Regions from separate parts of the Nonomuraea sp. 3N208 genome, predicted to be linked through region 1. Evidence: riboswitches for the same ligand, from Rfam matches in the RefSeq annotation. Region 1 holds a riboswitch; each other region holds the start of a gene.
What was found. A riboswitch is a leader RNA that binds a small molecule or an ion and turns the genes downstream of it on or off. The one in region 1 is predicted to bind cyclic di-AMP.
Positions count from the first base shown of each region.

Region 2: another riboswitch for cyclic di-AMP. It lies ahead of ACTWPT_RS58680 (glycoside hydrolase family 25 protein); the one in region 1 lies ahead of ACTWPT_RS02745 (C40 family peptidase).
Region 3: another riboswitch for cyclic di-AMP. It lies ahead of ACTWPT_RS48590 (glycoside hydrolase family 25 protein); the one in region 1 lies ahead of ACTWPT_RS02745 (C40 family peptidase).

Region 1 covers NZ_JBQQBR010000002.1:79,775-85,961, reverse strand. The annotation lists gene ACTWPT_RS02765 (carbohydrate ABC transporter permease) at 1-316, shown strand, start outside; gene ACTWPT_RS02760 (glycosyltransferase family 4 protein) at 313-1,398, opposite strand; gene ACTWPT_RS02755 (M48 family metallopeptidase) at 1,395-2,645, opposite strand; gene ACTWPT_RS02750 (hypothetical protein) at 2,780-3,598, opposite strand; gene ACTWPT_RS02745 (C40 family peptidase) at 3,827-4,336, opposite strand; cyclic di-AMP (ydaO/yuaA leader) riboswitch at 4,410-4,569, opposite strand; gene ACTWPT_RS02740 (class I SAM-dependent methyltransferase) at 4,870-5,622, opposite strand; gene ACTWPT_RS02735 (LysR family transcriptional regulator) at 5,694-6,187, shown strand, end outside.
Region 2 covers NZ_JBQQBR010000089.1:10,632-16,818, reverse strand. The annotation lists cyclic di-AMP (ydaO/yuaA leader) riboswitch at 1-114, opposite strand, end outside; cyclic di-AMP (ydaO/yuaA leader) riboswitch at 571-713, shown strand; gene ACTWPT_RS58680 (glycoside hydrolase family 25 protein) at 725-1,501, shown strand; gene ACTWPT_RS58675 (zinc-binding dehydrogenase) at 1,543-2,577, opposite strand; gene ACTWPT_RS58670 (ArsR/SmtB family transcription factor) at 2,725-3,012, shown strand; gene ACTWPT_RS58665 (VOC family protein) at 3,009-3,395, shown strand; gene ACTWPT_RS58660 (zinc-dependent alcohol dehydrogenase) at 3,457-4,473, shown strand; gene ACTWPT_RS58655 (GNAT family N-acetyltransferase) at 4,603-5,148, shown strand; gene ACTWPT_RS58650 (class I SAM-dependent methyltransferase) at 5,161-5,817, opposite strand; gene ACTWPT_RS58645 (SDR family NAD(P)-dependent oxidoreductase) at 5,904-6,187, shown strand, end outside.
Region 3 covers NZ_JBQQBR010000048.1:24,815-31,001, forward strand. The annotation lists gene ACTWPT_RS48565 (crotonase/enoyl-CoA hydratase family protein) at 1-25, opposite strand, end outside; gene ACTWPT_RS48570 (TetR/AcrR family transcriptional regulator) at 22-657, opposite strand; gene ACTWPT_RS48575 (MFS transporter) at 1,046-2,287, shown strand; gene ACTWPT_RS48580 (hypothetical protein) at 2,432-2,689, shown strand; gene lexA (transcriptional repressor LexA) at 2,620-3,279, opposite strand; gene ACTWPT_RS48590 (glycoside hydrolase family 25 protein) at 3,994-4,740, opposite strand; cyclic di-AMP (ydaO/yuaA leader) riboswitch at 4,754-4,896, opposite strand; gene ACTWPT_RS48595 (ester cyclase) at 5,468-5,833, opposite strand; gene ACTWPT_RS48600 (MFS transporter) at 6,166-6,187, shown strand, end outside.

The DNA.
Region 1 (6,187 bases):
GCTGGTGGACGGGGCCGGGGTGTGGAAGCGCTACTGGCGGCTGACGTTGCCGCTGTGCCGTCCGGTGCTGGCGGCGCTGTCCACGCTGCAGTTCACCTGGATGTACAACGACTTCCTGTGGGCGTTGGTGCTGATGTCGTCGGGCGACAAGCTGCCCGTCACCTCGGCGCTGAACAACCTGCGCGGCCAGTTCTTCACCGACTACAACCTGCTGGCCGCCGGGTCGGTGCTGGTGGCGCTGCCGACGCTGATCGTGTTCCAGATGTTGCACAAGCAGTTCGTGGCCGGGCTCACGCTCGGCTCGACCAAAGGTTAGAGGAGGCTCTGGAAACGGGCCGCGACGTGCTCCCACGACCATTCGGCTGCGATCCAGTCGCGGCCGCCGGCGCCCATCTTGCGGGCCTTGTCCGGGTCGCTCAGCAGCTCGACGATCGCCTGCGCGATCTCCTCCGGGTCCGTGCCGTCCACCACGAGCCCGGTCTCGCCATGCTTGACCGCGTCGGGCGCGCCGCCCGACGCGCCGGCCACCACCGGCAGGCCTGTGGCCGATGCCTCCAGGAACACGATCCCGAGCCCCTCCACGTCCACCCCGCCCCACCGGGTACGGCACGGCATCGCGAACACGTCGGCGGCGGCGTAGTGACCCGGCAGGCCGGCCGCCGGCACCGTGCCGGTGAACCTGATCGACTCGTGCCCGGCCGCCAGCCGCTCCAGCGTGCGCCGGTAGGGCCCGCCGCCCACCAGCAGCAGGACGGCGTCCGGCACCGCCCGCAGCACCTGAGGCCAGGCTCTGATGAGCTGGTCCTGGCCCTTGCGCGGCACCAGCCGCGACACGCACGCCACGACCGGCCGCCCCTGCAGGCCCAGCTCGGCCTTGGGCACGTCGGGGCGGAACCGGCCGGCGTCCACGCCGGGCGCGAGCCGTACGAGCTTGGCCGGCGGGATGGCCGCGACGAGCCGCTGCCGCGTGTACTCGCCGAGATACGTGACCACGTCGGCGTGCTCGCCGATCCTGCGCAGCACGGCGCGGAAGCCCGGCGCGCTCGCCCACGACGCCTCGTGGCCGTGGGTGAGCATCACCACGCGCCGCGCGCCCGCCCTGCGCAGGTGCGGGGCGAGCACGCCGAGCGGCGCCGCCGCCCCGAACACGACGGTGCCCGCCCCGTGCTCGGCCACCAGCCGGGCGGCACGACGTGCCACGGCCGGGGTCGGCAGCATCAGCCGCGTCGGATGCCGCACCACCCGGTACGGCTGGCGCCGGTCGAACTCCTCGCAGCCCGGCCAGGCGGGTGCGTAGACGGCCACGCCCGGTGTCCGCAGCGCGAGCCCGTGGACGAACGACTGGATGCCACCCGGCCTGGGCGGGAAGTCGTTCGTGACGATGAGCACATTGGTCACGGCACCGGGATGCCGTTCAGCTTCGCCCATGCGCGGGCCATGGCGATGCGCTGGGGGCTGGTGGGATGCGAGGCATAGAGCACATATTCCACCGCATCCGGCGCCAAGTCGGAAATATTGGTGATTGCCAGGCGTTTCTGCATTTGTATAAAGGTGGCCGGGTCCCTGGTGAGGTCAAGGGCGTGCAGGTCCGCCCGGGCCTCGATGTGGCGGCTGATCAGGTTCTCCGCGGGTCCCAGGAGCAGTGAGCCCAGGGTCATCAGGCCCATCACCGCGCCCACTGCGCGGGGGTCGGCGATGGAGGTGACGCCGACGCGGCGGCGTACCGGATCGAACACCAGGAACAGCAGCACCGCGCCCAGGCCGGCGCCCAGGCCGCTGATGAGCGTGCCGGAGAGCACGTCGTTGTCCTTGGCGTGGCCCAGCTCGTGCGCCACCACCAGCTCCACCTCCGGCTGCGGGGCCTTGAGCAGCGTGTCGTAGACGACGATGCGGCGGGTGGCACCGAAGCCGGACACGTACGCGTTGAGCGCAGTCGTCCGGCGCGAGGCGTCGGCCACCAGCACGTCCTCCACCGGCACGCCGTCCCGTTCGGCCATGGCCAGCAGGTTCTTGCGCAGCGGGCCCTGTTGCATGGACGTGAAGTCGTTGAACAGCGGCTCGAACACCACCGGATACACGAACGACGCCACCACCGTCAGCGCGAACGCCCCTACGGCCGCCGGAATCCACCAGCGCCGCACCTTGCGAGCCAGCGCCACGAGCACGACCAGCATCAGGCAGAGGATGGCCACCTGCACGCCCAGGCTCTTGAGCCGGTCGCCGGCCCAGGACGCCCAGTCTTGGGTGGACAGCCCGAAGGCGCGCAGCAGCGTCTCGAACCACATTCCGAGCGGCCACCGGATCAGCTCGGTGAGCGCGGTGATGACGACGACGCCCTGGATCACCCTCAGCCACCACGGGCCTCTCAGCCGGCCCACGGCCTTCGCGCCGATCGGGGTGGCCACCAGGAGGCCGGCGATGATGATCGACAGGGCGAGCGACAGGTAGCTCGGGAGGGTGGTCGCCGCGTCGAACGCCTGCGCTCTGGCGATCTGGGCGGCGGTGAAGTCGCGGGCCGGGTCTGGCGGTCCTGCGGCCAGCACCCGCCAGGGGGTGGTGAAGGCCGCCACGGCCAGGAGCACGGCCCCCAGCCCTATCGCCGCGAACGCCGCCTGCCGACGCACCCCCCTCTCAGCATCCCCCACGCCCTCATCCACCCCCGGGTTTCCCCCTCGGGCCCGCTCTCCGTCATCGGCGGAGCGCCGACCGGCTGGATCTGCGCCCGTAGTGTCCAGTTCTGCGTCGTCCGTGTCGTGCCGTTCGCTCATCTGCCTCCCCCTTACGCGAGCTGGTCCCGCACGTACGCGCGCCACCGTGCCGTCAGCGTGGCCACGGAGAGCCCGAGCGAGGCGAGCGCCCGATCGACGCCGGCCGCCTGGGCATCACGGTAGAACCTCACCAGGTTCTCCTCACCGAACCGGTCGGCGAGGAAGCGACACGCCAGCCAGGCCTCCTGGTACGCCCGTGCGAGCCGCACCGGGTCCCGGCCATCCGCCGCGAAGGCCGCAGGCCCGGGCAATTCGCTCGGCACCCGCCCGGCCCGCACCTCGTCGCCCAGTTCGGCGGCGGCCGTCCGGACGGGCAGCCCCGCGTCCCGGTAGCCCACGTAGTCGGCGAACCCCTCGTAGAGCCAGACGGGCAGGTTCCCGGTGCCCGCCACGACATGGGTGAGCTCGTGCGCGAGCACGACGTCCTTCCCTATGGGGTTGAGCCGGGCGAAGACCTCGGGAACGACGATCACCCGGCCGCGGTCGGCCACCGCGGCCAGCCCGTCGACCCGCTCCACTCCGGCCAGCCCGGCCGTCTCGGGGGCGGACTGGGGGACGACGACGAGCGGCCGCACAGGCCGGCCGAGGACGTCCGACACCCGGCGCCCCGCCGTGTCGGCCCGCCGTGCCAACTCGTCGAGCGTGCTGGCCGGGGTGTGGTGGCCGACGACGAGGGAACGCGTTCCGCGGGCCAGGAGGACGCCGTCGCGCCACAGGTCGCGTGCTTGCGGGGGAAGGAAGGGGGATTCGAGGGCCGGGGCGCTGGCGGGGGCGAAGGCGAGGAGCAGGAGTCCGGCCACCACGGCTCGTCGGCTCACCTGCTCGGACACGATCCCCGATCGTAGCCGGGCCCGATCGTGGCCGGACCCGATCTGAGCCGGGCCCACTGCGCCACGGAGACGGCCCACATGGCGTCGTCACGGCGGCCCGCCACTGAAGGGCTCAGAAACCGTCTCCCTGGAAGGCCCTCGGCCCCGTACGGCGTTTGGGGGACGGTGGCTTGCCGTACCAGAAGGAAGCATGAAGAAAGGGCCCCGATGGGATCGGGGCCCTTTTCCTCACACGCCGGGACGGACAGCGCCGACGAAAGACGCCTTGCGCCAGCTGCTCAGCTTGTCGATACGCACCCGCTGGCCTGTCCGCGGGGAGTGGAGCATCTTGCCATCGCCGACGTAAATGCCCACGTGACCGAGCCCACTGAAGAACATCAGGTCGCCTGGCTGGAGGTTCTTCCAGGAGACCTTCTTCTTGATACGGGCGAACTGGCTGGCCGCCACGCGGGGGATCGTCACCCCGGCCTTCCTCCAGGCGTACTGGGTCAGGCCGGAGCAGTCGAACGAACCAGGGCCCGTGGCACCGTACCGGTAAGGGTCACCGACCTGGTCCTTGGCCACGGCGACGGCCTTGAGGGCCTTCGCCTTCTGCCGGGCGACCTTGAGCGCCTTGGCCGACGTCACGGAGCGAGCCGTCGTACTGGCCTTGGTCGTGGAGGCACCGGCTGAATCACTGGTCGTCGCCGCCTGCGCCGTCGGGGCATGGAGGATCAGACCTCCGGCCGTCACGGTCATGGTGAGCGCTACGCCACTCAGGGCAATGCGGGACAGACGGGGGTTTTGCAGGGAGGTAGACAGGATTGCTCCTTGAGTCTTCCACGAACGCCTACCGGGTTAGCTGACGGATTCGGGCCTGGAAGTCGCCCTACGGCGCGATACGCGCCGATTCACCCCTGATCCCTGGGATCGGGATCGATGGTTCCCCGGCTCCGTGCCTCCTGGCTGCACGGACTCGGCAGGTCGCCGTCCGTTGTTCTGTTCGACTAGGTCTGTTCGACATAGGGGACGTACGGCGGCGACCGGCGGATCTCTATCTGGCTCACATCGGCGGACCGATGCGGGTTCGCGGCGACATGGCTTTTCGCTGCGACGCCAGAAGCTACGCCGAAACGTCAAGGATCGGCAAAACGCCAGTCAGGTTGTAAAGATCGACAACGGGTCCAGTCAGCTTGGAAGTCCCTGCTGGAACACCAGGTTCAGTTATACAAATGTGACCCTTCTCACAATTGGCGGCACAGTGTTGAGTAAGGTCCCAATTGTCACTTTCGTCACATCTTTCGCGCCGTCATCCTGAAGCCCGTGTGCGGGAGCGATCCCGCGGCGATGCGGTCCCGTTCGATGCGCCATAGCTCGTTGAGGAGGTCGGTGCTGCCGTTCGTCAGCTTTCCGCCGATATATCGCGACAAGTACGGCTCTCGCCGCATGGTCACGACCTCGAACCGTTCGGCGAGGGCGGCGAGCATGTCGTCCGCGGGGGCGTGGTCCACGTGCGCCTCCCGCCACCGCTCGACCGGGTGCCGTCCGGGGCCGCTGGGCTCGCGTGTGAAGTCCGCCACTCCGGCGGCGGCAAGCAACGATCCGGCATCGTAGAACCAGGTAGCTGCGGCCGGGTCGGCCCAATCCCACGCGAATTCGTCCACCACCAGCAGCCCACCGGGAACGAGCAGCGACAGCACGCGGTCCAGCGCCGCCTCGAGCGGATGCATGTGGTGAAGCGCGAGCGACATGACGACGACGTCGAACAACGATCCACCGTCGTAGTAGCTCACCGGGGCCGACCCGTCGTCGGCAGAGTCGGGATATTTCACGATGTCGGCCCGTACCGCCAGCACGCCGGCCGCCCGCGCCGCCTCGACGGCCTCCTGCGAGATGTCGATGGCGGTGACCTGGTGACCGCGCCGCATCAACGCGGCGGCCAGCTCGCCCCGCCCGCAACCGGCGTCGAGGATTCGCTGCGGCCCCCGCGGAAGCGCCTCACTCAGCCACGCGTACTGGTGGTTGTCCATCGTCTCTGTGTCCATAGAGCCGAGCATGACCGCTCGCAGCCATGCACACCACTGCGGGATCGGCATGAGAACCATAAGCTCAATGCATGCTTGATGTGTGGTCGTTGAAGGTGCTGGTGGAGGTTGGGAGGCTGGGATCGTTCTCGGCTGCGGCCGAGGAGCTGTCGATGACGCAACCCGCCGTGTCCCGGCAGATCGCCACGCTGGAGCGGCACACGGGGGTACGGCTGTTCGATCGCCTGCCGCGTGGCGTCCGGCCGACGGACGCCGGGCGGGCGGCGCTGGAGCAGGCGGACGAGGTGCTCCGGGGTATGAGGCTGTTCGAAACGCGGATGCGAGCCTTCGCGACGGCCGAGGCAGGACGGGTCCGGGTGTCGGCGTTCCCAAGCGCCGCGACCAGCTACCTTCCCGACCGGTTCCGGTCGTTCGCGGCCAGGCATCCGGACGTGGAGCTCTCCCTCACGGTCCGCTCCGGCGACCACGACCCGTACGCCGCCGTACTGGACGGTGAGACCGACATCGCCCTCCTGACCTCCTGGGACATGACCGGCCCTTCAGGAACGACGGGCACGGCCGGGGT
Region 2 (6,187 bases), on a different contig from region 1:
TGACGGGTTCGGGCGTGGAAGTGCCCTACGGGGCGCTCGTGTTGAGCGCGCCGATTCACCCCAGAGAATTGGGTCCCCGGTTCCGCGTGATCGCGAATTCGGCGGCCGCGTCCCTCACGAATCTGAATGTCCGTGCTGGTGAGACGCGGTCTCGGCAAAACGAAGGGCGCTAACGCGGCATGAATCTTGCCTGGCGTACGCCCTGAGTCCTTAAACGTAAGCGAACGGCATAGAAAGATGCAAGCGAGGTTCGGGCGCCGGCAACAGGATCCCCTATGACATAGGCGATTGCGGGCAGAATTCTTTACCCAACTCCGGGCGGGGTTTACCAAACGCGCCGGCGGCTGCGACCTCCGTCCGACCGGCCGCAATAGCTTGCGATCAAGGTGACCCTGTGAGCACTGTGCGCCTCGTCCACGACTCGGGGAATGAGTTGCGCCTCGTTTGCGCTATCCATGGGGAGATATATACCTTTTGCGTAATCGCGGTATACGTCGTGGAGGGCTCTCGTCCGCGTCGTTGCCGTTTTGTTGACCGGATCGTGCGCGTCCCGAGGGGATCCCTGGGGATGACGTTCGGCCGCCGAATCCGCGCCTCGCGGAACCGGGGACCCATCCTTTCGGGGTGAATCGCACGCAACCCAGGCTGCGCGCGTAGGGCACTTCCACGCCCGAACCCGTCAGCTAACCCGGTAGGCGGTATGGAAGCAAGGAGTCAATGCCCCATGCTCAAGCCCCGGCTTGCCGCAGTCGTCCATTCCCTCAAGAACCGTCGCGACTTTCCCTCCAAGAAGCTCAGTCTCGCCCTCGGTGGCGTGATCCTGGCCGGAGCCACCGCCCTCACGGGCGTGGTCGGCACGGCAATCGCCTCATCCCCTGAGCACAGTCCTGTGCACGAGGCTCAGCCCGCGTCCGAATCGCTGGCCTTCGGCCTGGACATCTCCAACCACGAGCCGCTCTACGACTGGTCCGCGAGCTCGGCCCAGTTCGGCATCATCAAGGCCACCGAGGGCACGAGCTTCCGCGACGCCTCGTTCGCCAGGCACTGGCGCGAGCTCGACAAGAAGCAGATCGTGCGCGGCGCCTACCACTACGGGCACCCCGGCAACGACCCCATCGCCGAGGCGGAGCACTTCCTGTCCGTGGTGAACTCCCAGCCCGCCAAGCACGGCGACCTGCTGGTCCTGGACCTGGAGACCACCGACGGCGAGTCCGTCGACGAGGTCAACGCCTGGGCCAAGGCGTGGTTGTCGCACGTCAAGGCCAAGACCGGGATCAGCCCGATGTTCTACAGCGGCTGGAACTTCGCCGACACCTACGGCAAGGGCCTGGCCGAATACCCGCTGTGGGTCGCCCACTACAGCAAGCCCAAGGGTGCGGTCACCCCGCCCGCCGACTGGAAGTCGTGGACCATCCACCAGTACACCGACGTCCCCGTCGACGAGAACGTCTCCGCGCTGACCCCCGAGGAGTTGCGTGACCTGGGCCGCCCCGCCGCCTGACGCCCGCCTCCCGACCCAAAGCTCCTCGCGCCGCCTTCGGCTCAGGGACGGATGAGGACCTTCAGCGCCTCGCGGGCGGCCATCGCGCGATAGCCGTCCGCCACGTCCTCCAGGCCGATCGTGCGGTCGAAGACCCGGCCCGGGTCGATCGTCCCGTCCAGCACCTCGGGCAGCAGTTCCTCGATGTAGGCCCGGGCCGGGGCCACCCCGCCGGTGAGGGTGAGGTTGCGCAAGAATTCCGGAAATCCCATCGGCACCTCCTCGTACTGCGGCACACCGACCCGGCTCACCGCGCCGCCGGCGCGGGCCACGGCGAAGGCCGTCTCGATCGCCTCCTTGGTGCCGACACACTCCAGCACCGCCTGAGTGCCGTCGCCCCCGGTCAGCTCGCGTACCCGTTCGATGCCCTCACCGCCACGCTCGGAGACGAGGTCGGTGGCGCCGAACTCGCGCCCCAGAGCGGTGCGGGCCTTGTGCCGGCCCATGAGCACGATGCGCTCGGCGCCGAGCCGCCTGGCGGCGAGCACCGCGCACAGCCCGACCGCGCCGTCGCCGATCACCGTCACCGAGGTGTGCGGCCCGACCCCGGCCGTCACCGCGCAGTGGTGGCCGGTAGGGAACACGTCCGACAGGGCGAGCAGGGACGGCAGCAGCGGGGAGTCCTCCCCGACCGGCAGTTTGACCAGGGTCCCGTGGGCCTGCGGCACGCGTACCGCCTCGCCCTGGCCGCCGTCCACGCCGTCCGCCGCCCAGAAGCCGCCGTGCCGGCAGGACGTCTGCAGACCCTCGCGGCAGAAGTCGCAGGTGTTGTCCGACCACACGAACGGCGCCACCACCACGTCGCCGGTCTTCAGCCCCGTCACCTCCGCGCCGACGTCCTCCACCACGCCCAGGAACTCGTGGCCGATGCGTTCGCCCTGCTCGGTGGCGGGCCTCGCCCCGTACGGCCACAGGTCGCTGCCGCAGATGCACGAGCGCAGCACGCGGACCACGGCGTCCGTGGGTTGCCGGATCTCCGGGTCGGGGACATCCTCGACGCGCACGTCACGGGCACCGTAGATCAAGGTTGCTCGCATGAGGACCTTCCCATCGTGACTTCTCTCGTCGTCACAGGTACCCGGGGTCGGCCGCGATCGTGTGATCGGCGCGTCTGCTCCAGGTCCGTTGTCGTTAAAAATGCCCCGCATTGACATGCAAGTCGCTACTTGCCTATCGTGGGGTCCGTGGGCGACGTGTTCAAGGCCTTGGTCGACTCCACCCGGCGCAAGATCCTCGACGAGCTGACCGAGAAGGACGGGCAGACCTTGTTCGAAATCTGTACGCGCCTGGCGATGAAATACCAGCTCGGCTCCTCGCGGCAGGCGATCTCCCAGCACCTGGACGTATTGGAAGCCGCCGGCCTGGTGGAGACGCGCCGCGAAGGCCGCTACAAATTCCACTTCATCAATACGGCGCCGCTCGAACCTATCGTCGACCGATGGCTCAGGCGCGCCACAAAGGAGCCAGAATGAAGATCCACCTGTCCAGCGTGTTCGTGGACGATCAGGAACACGCCATGCGCTTCTACACCGACGTGCTGGGCTTCACGGTCAAGCACGACGTCCCGCTGGGTGAGGACCGCTGGCTGACCGTCGTGTCGCCGGACGACGTGGACGGCACCGAACTCGTTCTCGAGCCTTCCAGCCACCCCGCCGTGTCGCCCTTCAAGCAGGCACTGGTGGAGGACGGCATCCCGATGACCTCGTTCGCGGTGTCCGACGTGCATAAGGAGTACGAGCGGCTGAAGGGCCTCGGCGTGCGCTTCACGCAGGAACCGGTCGTCATGGGACCGGTCACCACGGCCGTCTTCGACGACACCTGCGGCAACCTCATCCAGATCGCCGCCCAGGGATAGCCGCCCGGCGGACCGGCGTGCTGCTTTATGCGCCGGTGGTGCTGCGGTAGCGTCTGCCCGCATGCGTGCCTTCGTCATCACAGGTCCAGGACGTGCGGAGGTCCAGGAGGTGGAGCCGCCCGCGCCGGGGCCCGGTGAGGTGGTGGTCGAGGTGGAGCGGGCCGGGGTGTGCGGCACCGACATGGAGTTCTTCTCGGGCGCGATGGCGTACCTGCGTACTGGCGAGGCCCGTTACCCGGTGCGGATCGGACACGAGTGGGCGGGCACCGTGCGGGAGGTCGGCGACGGCGTGGATCCCGCCTGGGCCGGGCGGCGGGTGACCGGCGACACCATGCTGGGGTGCGGCGAATGCGCGCGGTGCGTGGCGGGCCGCCAGCACTTGTGCGCCGACCGGTACGAGATCGGCGTGCGCAACGGCTGGCCTGGAGCGCTGGCCGAACGGCTTCCCGTGCCCGTCCGGGCGCTCCAGCCGCTGCCCGACCCGGTCGATCCGGTGCTCGGCGCTCTGGTGGAGCCGGGTGGAAACGCGTTAAGGGCGGTCCGCGCCGCCGCGGTGGCGCCCGGTGAGCGGCTGCTGGTCATCGGGCCGGGCACGATCGGGCTGCTGGCGGCCATGATCGCGGTGGCCCACGGGGTCGAGGTGCACCTGCTCGGGGTGAACGGGCGCTCCCTGGCGTTCGCCCGCTCGCTCGGCTTCACCCAGACCTGGACGACGCCGCCGGAGCCGCCATTGAGGTTCGACGCCGTGATCGACGCCTCGACGGGGTCCGGCTCTCCCGCGCTCGCGCTCGAGCTCGTGGAGCCGGGCCGCAACGTGGTCTTCATCGGCCTGTCGGCCGCGCCCAGCCTGGCCGACACGCGCCGCCTGGTGCTCAAGGACGTGACGGCGGTCGGCGTGCTCAGCGCCTCCGGCGGCCTCGCGGGGGCCATCGACCTGTACGCCTCCGGGCAGGTCGATCCGCGTCCCCTGGTCGCCGCCACCGTCCCGCTGGACGAGGCCGCCGCGGTCCTGTCGGGAGAACGGCGGCCCAGCTGGGGCGACGCTCCGAAGATCCTCATCGATCCCCGCCTGGGCTGACCGCCCGCAACACCCGATCGCACCGAGATGCCGTCACAGCCGGATCCGCCCGCAGAGATCCCCCGCCTGGGCTGACCGCGCATCCGAAAATCCGTCGCCCCGGATCTGCCCGCTGGTTAGCGTTTCCGGGTGGACATCTACCTGGAGACAGACCGGCTGATCCTGCGCCGCTTCACCGAGTCGGACGCCGACGACCTCTTCCACCTGCACAACGATCCCGACGTCATGCGATACCTCAACGGCGGCAAGCCGACGCCCCGCAAGGTGATCGTCGAGGAGACGCTGCCGAGGTTCATCGCCTCCGGCTTCTGGGCGGCGATCGAGAAGCCTTCGGGGGCGTTCCTCGGCTGGTTCCATTTGCGGGCGGCCAAGGGCAAGCCCGCCGACGAGCCGGAGCTCGGCTACCGGCTGCACAAGTCGGCCTGGGGGAAGGGCTACGCGACCGAGGGCTCGCTAGCACTGATCGACAAGGCGTTCGGCGAGCTGGGCGCGCGCCGCGTGTTCGCCCAGACGATGACGGTGAACCTGGGATCGCGGCGGGTCATGGAGAAGTCCGGGCTGAGGCACGTACGGACCTTCTTCATGGACTGGCCCGACCCCATCGACGGCACTGATCAGGGCGAGGTGGAGTACGAGCTGCTGCGGCCCGACTGGGAGGCCCGGCGGCGAATGTGAGCCGGGGATGGGCTACGTGACCGCGACCACCGCGTAACGTTCGTCTTCGATCTCCTTGCCCCACAACGCCGGGTCGGTGAGCACGTCGACGTGCAGGTCCGCGAGGTCCGCGACGGTCAGCCGCACCGCCGCCACCAGATCCCCCGCGCTCACCCCGCCATCCCACGGCATGCCCGCGCCCGAACCCCGCTCCGCTGTTAAGTCCTGATCTCTCCCCTCGCTGGACGTGCTCCAGCGTCCCTCCACGAGGACCAGCCGTCCGCCGGGACGCAGCAGAGCCGCCCAGCGGGTCAGGGCGGCCTCTGGCTCGGGAATGGTCCACAGCAGGTGCCGGGCCAGCACCACATCGAAGCGCTGCTCCCCCACAGGCGGCCGCGCGGCATCCCCGACCAGCACGACCGCGCCCGTGCCTGCCAGCTTCGCCCGCGCCCGCGCCACCATCCGGGGCGCCAGGTCTACCCCCGCGACCCGATGGCCGCGCTCGGCGAGCAGCAGCGACAGCGACCCCGTGCCGCACCCCAGGTCCAGCACGTCGGCCCGGCTCTCGGGCAGCCACGCGGCGAGCCGATCGGCCCAGGCCGCTCTGACTCTGGAGTCGCGCAACCCGTGGTCCGCTTCCTCGTCGAAGGAGTCGGCGGCAGCGTCCCAGTATGCGGCGATGCTCTGCATGACACCCATCGTGGCAGCGGCCACCGACATTTCACGGAGGCAGGCACCTGGTGTACTGGTCAGACCAGTCGCTAGGGTTGCCTGTCATGGGATATGACGCGCTGTTCCGCCTGGACGGGCGCCGGGCCGTGGTGATCGGGGCAGGAAGCGGGATCGGCAGGGAGGCGGCGCTGGCCATGGCGGCCCACGGGGCGTCGGTGGTGTGCGCCGACCGGGACCTGGCCGCGGCGGAGGAGACCGCCGCCGCGTGCGGGGGCACCGCCCGGCTGCTCGACGTGCTCGACGCCGGGGCCGTGGGCCGGGCCGCCGAAGAGGAGCCTGCCGACGTGCTGGTGTTCACCGCCGCCACGAACGTCCGCAAGCGGCTGCT
Region 3 (6,187 bases), on a different contig from region 1:
CAGCCTCGACGTCGGCGTCGGTCATCGGGATTCCTCCTCACCGGTGGGAGCGGACGGTGCGGGCGGAGCGGTGGTCAGCAGAGGGCCCACGATCTGGCCCCACCGCTCCAGCAACTGCTCCCGGTCGGCGTCCTCGCGGTGGAGCACCTCGGAGATCGCCATGCCACGCAGCAGCTGCACCGTCAGCTCGGCCACCAGCGGATAACCCGGCGCAGCCATCGCCTCAGGGCCCAGCACATCGCCGAGCACGCGGTACAGGTCACGCCTGGCCGCCCCCTCGGCGCGCCGCAGCACCTCCCGCAGCCGCGGATTGGTACGCGCCACCGCCCAGAGCTCCAGCTCCGCCCCGTAGGAGGGGCTGCGCAGCAGCGACCCCAGCACGCGCAGCGAGCGCGACAGCCGTTCGTTGTCCGCTGCCGTGACGGCCAGCTCCTTGCGGACCGCTTCCTCGTTGCGCTCCACAAGCAGTCCGACCGCCGCTCCGAGCAGGTCCTCGTGCGTGGGGAAGTGGTGCAGCAGCGCGCCTCGGCTGACGCCGGCCCGCCGCTGCACCTCCAGGGTCGTCGTCGCCGCGACCCCCTTCTCGATCAGCGATTCCACTGCCGCGCGGAGAATCCGGGCACGCGTCTCCCGGCGCTGCTCCTCCCGGCTGACCATGTCACCTCATCCATTCACCGTCAGCTCTGACTGTAGGGGGAGCATTTCACAGTCACCATTGACTGCGAAAGGGGCTCAGACGCGTGTGGCCGGTAGCAGTGATGGCAGCCGTACCAGCAAAAGGGCAAGCCTCGCTGAGCGGCCGTCGCGGCGGTATCGGTTCGTGCCCCTGTTGACCTTGGACAAATCGCCATAAACAATGGCGGCACCGAAAATCCAACCGCGAGCACCGGATGAACCCCCGCCGGCGCAGGGTTGTCGTGCGAACGCATGTCGGCGCGGCGAGTCCGGTCCGACACACAGCGAGGTCGTTTTGTCTGAAACGCCGGTGCCGACGTCGAGATCATGGATACCGCGCGGGCATCCGCTGTCGTGGGCAACGCTCGCGGTGACCACTGGCGCGATCCTGATGACCGCCGTGGACGGCGGCATCCTGCCCGCTGTCCTGCCCGCCATCCAGCAGGAGTTCGGGCTGAACTCCACGCAGGCGGGACTGGTCAACTCGGTGTTCTTCGGCGGCCTGATCGTCGGCGCCCTGCTGTTCGGCTGGGTCTCGGACCGGATCGGCACCGGGTACCGGCGGACGTGGACGTGGAACGTCGCGATGCTGCTTGCCATCCTGGGCGGCGCCCTGACGTTCGGATTGGCCGGCAGCTTCGTGGCGTTCCTGCTGCTGCGGATCCCGATGGGGATCAGCCGGGGCGGCTCCGAGCCGGTCAATGTGGCGCTGGTGAGCGAATGGTGGCCCAAGGAGCACCGCGGCTTCGCCGTCGGCGTGCACCACACCGGATTTCCGCTCGGCCAGTTCCTCACTGGTGCCCTCATCGCCGCCGTCCTCGGGTTCGCCGGCTGGCGTGAGGCCTTCCTGCTCATCCCGCTCCTGGGGATCCCCATCATCGTGGCGCAGGCGCTCATCGGCACCAGACGCAACCAGGCGAAGGTCTACGACTGGATCGACCGCCGCGGACTCACCCGCCCGATGCCCGAGCTGTCCACCCGGCTGCCGGGCAGCATGCTCGCCCCGGTCAAGCAGGCGCTGAGCAACGCCAACGTGCGGTGGTCCGTTGTGTTGATCTTCCTGTTCCTGTGGGCCGAGGCGGGTGCGGTGACGTTCCTGGCCGTGCAGCTCACCCAGCACGGCATGGGGTTCGCCGAGGCTGCGTTCCTCTCGGGCGTCTCGGGGCTGACGGGGTGGCTCGGGCAGGTGGTCTGGGGTACGTGGTCGGATCACGCCGGCCGCAAGTTCGCCATCCGCTTCCTGGTGATCGGGTGGGCCCTGACCCTGCTGGCCATGATCTTCATCACCAGCGCGGCGACCGCGTGGATCATCCTGCTCGCGTGGGGGTTGTTCCGCAACGCGCCGTTCCCCGTCACGTACGCGTTGCTCATCGACTCGGTGCCGAAGGCGGCCGGCACGGCGATGGGCATCATGATCGGGATCGCTCTGGGGGTGTCCGGGGTGCTCGCTGCGGCGGTGTCGGGCTGGATCATCGACCAGTCCGGGTTCACCGTGCACTACATCGTGCTCGCCGCGATCTGCCTGCTCGGCCTGATCCCCCTGTCCCGGATGACCGAGACCGTGGGGAGGCACGCACCGGTGGCGGCCGACCGCGAGGAGCAACAGGCCTGATGCCGGCCTGGAGGTGTTGTCGCCGGCGGAGCTGCACCACCGGGTGTCCGACGGCAGCCTGCAGCGCGTCCACCGGGCCGACTTCCACACCATCGCCCTGATCACCTGAGGCAGCGGGCACCACACCGTCGACTTCGTGACTACTTGTGGGTACGGCCGGGCCAGCTGCAGCGCTCCGACCGCGACCCCAGGCCGGACGGCCTCGACGGCACGCACGTGCTGTTCACCGCGGCCTTTCCACCGGCCTTCGGCGGCGTCGGGCGGTTGCGGGCCGACTGGGTGGAGCCGGTGTGCCGGCAGCTGGGCGCCGACGCCGACTCCCCGCAGGGTGGTCAGACGCTGCGCAGGACCGAGACCACGATGCCCAGCACCACAGCGTGGTCGCCATCCATGACGTCGTAGACGGGATTGCGCGGTTCGAGAAAGACGTGCCCGTTACGTCGGCGGTACACCTTGACGGTGGCCTCGCCGTCGATCATCGCGGCGACGATCTGGCCCGAGTACGCCTCGGGCTGCTGCCGCACCACGACGATGTCGCCGTCGCAGATCGCGGCGTCGATCATCGAATCGCCCCGTACACGGAGGCCGAACACGTTGCCACGCCCGGTGAGGTCGCGTGGCAGCGTCAGCGTACCGTCCGCATGCTCGTCGGCCGGGATGGGAGCGCCCGCGGCGATGTCTCCGACCACGGGCACGGTCACCAGGTCGCCGGCCGGTTCGGGCGCCGAGGCCCGCAGGAACAGACGCACGTCGATCGGCCGGGTCATCGTCGTGCCCCGGCGAAGGAACCCCTTCTCCTCCAGGCTCCTCAGGTGCTTCGACACCGACGAGGACGACCGCAGGCCGACTGCTCGGCCGATCTCGCGTGTGCTCGGAGGGTAGCCGTACCTGACCACCCAGTCGCGGATCGCGGCCAGGATCCGCTGCTGCCGCTGCGGCAGGGCCGAGAAGTCCAGATACTCGAACGCGTCGGGATCGTCGTAGGCGGTCACCTGCGAATGCTAGAGGGATGTCGTCCTCCGCCGCGAGCGTCCCGAGCGCGACGATGGTCGGCGAGATAGATCATGACGCCCTCGGGGTCCATCCCGAAGGTCGCCGCGACGAGTTTGGGGTCCATGGTGTTGACCAGGTTCGACCAGGCGGGTGGAGCGAAGCATCCGGGGCGGGACGCCGCAGGCGTCCAGGACGTGGCTGACGAAGGCGGTGGAGGCCGGGGATCGGCCGGCCTTGGTGCCCTTGGTGACCATCACGTGCGGGGTTGCTGGTGCGCTGGGCTGTGATGTCGGCGCGGGGCAGCGTTCCGGCCCGGCGGGCGCGCTCGCGGGAGCGCAGCAGGAAGGTGTTGAACGCCTCCGCCGCGGGCCGCAGCGGTCCGGGGACGGCGTCGATCCGGCGGCGACGGCGGCCGGCGGCCAGCCGTTCGGTCGGTGGCCCGCCCCAGCCCAGTCCTGTCGGTGGGGCGACCGGCGCCTCGATAGATGAGCTGGTTCAGCAGCAGGAACGCCGACAGGCCATCGGGCAGCGGGAAATCGCCGGCCGCCATGATCTCCTGGCGCAACGTGGCCGAGTTCGCCCAGACGACGAAGGACTGCAGGGCAACGGCGAAGCCACCGGGCGGCAGGAGGGGCAGGGCCGCCTCGGGGCTGAGGTGCTGTCGGGCCTTGAGCGTTCGCTGCCTGGAGCGTGCCGCGCGACCACGGACCCGGTTACTTGCGGCCCAGGGCGCGAAGTCGGTCCAGGCTCACGGAGGTGACGTTCTGGTCCACTGGGCTGTCGGTGTACTGGTGGATGGTCCACGTCTTCCACGGTGCGGGCGGCAGGACCGTGCCTCTTGCCTTGCTGTAGTGGGCGACCCACAGCGGGTACTGGCCGAGGCCTTGACCATATCTGCTGGCGAAGTTCCAGCCGGAGTAGAACAGCGGGGTGATGCCGGTCTTGGCCCTCACTCGCTCCAGCCACTTCTTGGCCCAGGCGTTGACCTGGGCTACGGACTTGCCGTCGGTGGTCTCCAGGTCCAGGACGAGGAGGTCACCGCTCCTGGCCGGCTGCTTGTTGACCACGGATAGGAAGAAGTCGGCCTCGGCGACGGGGTCGTTGGCCGGGTGACCGTAATGGTAAGCGCCGCGCACCATGTTCTGCTTGGCCATCTCGGCCCAGTGACGGGCGAAGGCACGGTCTCTGAAATCGGCGCCCTCGGTCGCCTTGACGATGCCGTACTTGGCGCCGCTGGCGGCCCAATCGTGCGTCGGCTGGTAGTTGGAGACGTCCTGGCCGTAGACGAGCGTGTCGCTGTCGGCGTGCGCGGGACTGGCGACGCTCGCACCCGCCACGGCGGTGGTCACGGCCAGCAACCCGGTGACCGCGGACTTCAGCAAGATGCCGGGGGTGGCCATGCGGTTGGCCATTCGGGTGACGCTGGTCTTCGGGGCAGGGGTAAGACGATGGTCGGCCATCGGTAGGGAGTTCTCCTTGCTTCCATACCGCTTACCGGGTTAGCTGACGGGTTCGGGCATGGAAGCTGCCCTATGGCACCTCGGCGCCAATTCACCCCAAGTTCGAACGACTGGGTCCCCGGTTCCGCCCGAAGGCGGATTCAGCGGTCACAGACAGGACTGTGATGTCATGCGATGGTCAATGCAACAACCGGATAAACCGGACGTATGGCGCATAACATAATGTATCAACCAAAAGGTTTACAAGTGGACAAACCGGTGGTCGGCGAGTTCCTCTCCTGGTGACGGCTCAGGAGCCCCGCTCGGCTAGGAATTCGCCGTCTCGGTGAGCAGGCTCATGTTCAGAGACCGGTCCGGATGGCTTGACCTGCGCTTGATAGAACGTTTAAGGCAGGTTGAAGCATACGATCTGCGATCGCCCCGGGAGACGGCACGAGGAAGGTCGAGGACTTCTCGGAGGCCAGCTTGTGAACGCCATCTACCATTTAGCGATCTTGAATTCGGAAGAATGTCGATGGGTTTGAGCACCACGACAGTGTTGATCATCCCGCCAGGTGACCATCGGGTGCGAGCAGGGACGTGCGGAGGCATGGAGGGCGTGGAACGTCGTTAAGCGCTCCTCGACCTGGGCCGAAAAGGACATCGGCACCCCTTATCGTCCCAGGCGAGGAGCGCTTTTCTGTGGTTGCCGAACCGGTCGCCCACCCCACGACGCACATTTTCGGGGCTAGTTGAGCAAATCCTCAGGGCTAGCCGAGGATGGGAATCCCGTGCTGGCCCCCCACATCTCCGCGAACCGGCCATTGTCGATGCGAAAGATCTCGAACAGCATGGGCTGGGCGTCGCCGTCTGGGGCCGCGATCCCCTCGACGGTCGAGCGGACGGCGGCCTTGTCGCCGTCAACCAGGATGTCCTGGGCGACGACGCGTATGCCAGGAAACCGGGTAACGAGTGTGCGCCAGGCGTCTTTGCCCGCCTCGAACCCTGTGGTGCCGAGCGGATGGCTGAAGAAGCCGGGGGTGTGCAGGTCTGCGGCCTGGTCGAATTGCCGGCTGTTGAAGCACTCCTGCATTCGCTTTACCAGGGCGCTCACGTCCTCGGCCGCGGCCGCCGAACTCTACGTGGGCGTGTGAGCACGACAGGGCTCAGGAGGAAGCGCGTTCACGGACGACCATGGGCCTCCACGATCTTCATGCGCTGGCTGCTCTCGGACCGTGCCTTCGACGCCGTCATCCGCCGCGCCTTCGGAGTCTGACCCTAAAAGACTTCGACAAGGAACACCTGTCTCGCGGACCGTGATGGGGTCGGAGTGCCGGGTGATGGCTTTGTCCTCATACGATCACCTTCATCACCTATACGTACGCTCGGTGGGCATCGATGCCCAGAACTCCCCGGACATCCGAACTCCCACGGAGACCTATCTACATGGACCTCGCCACGCGCCGGC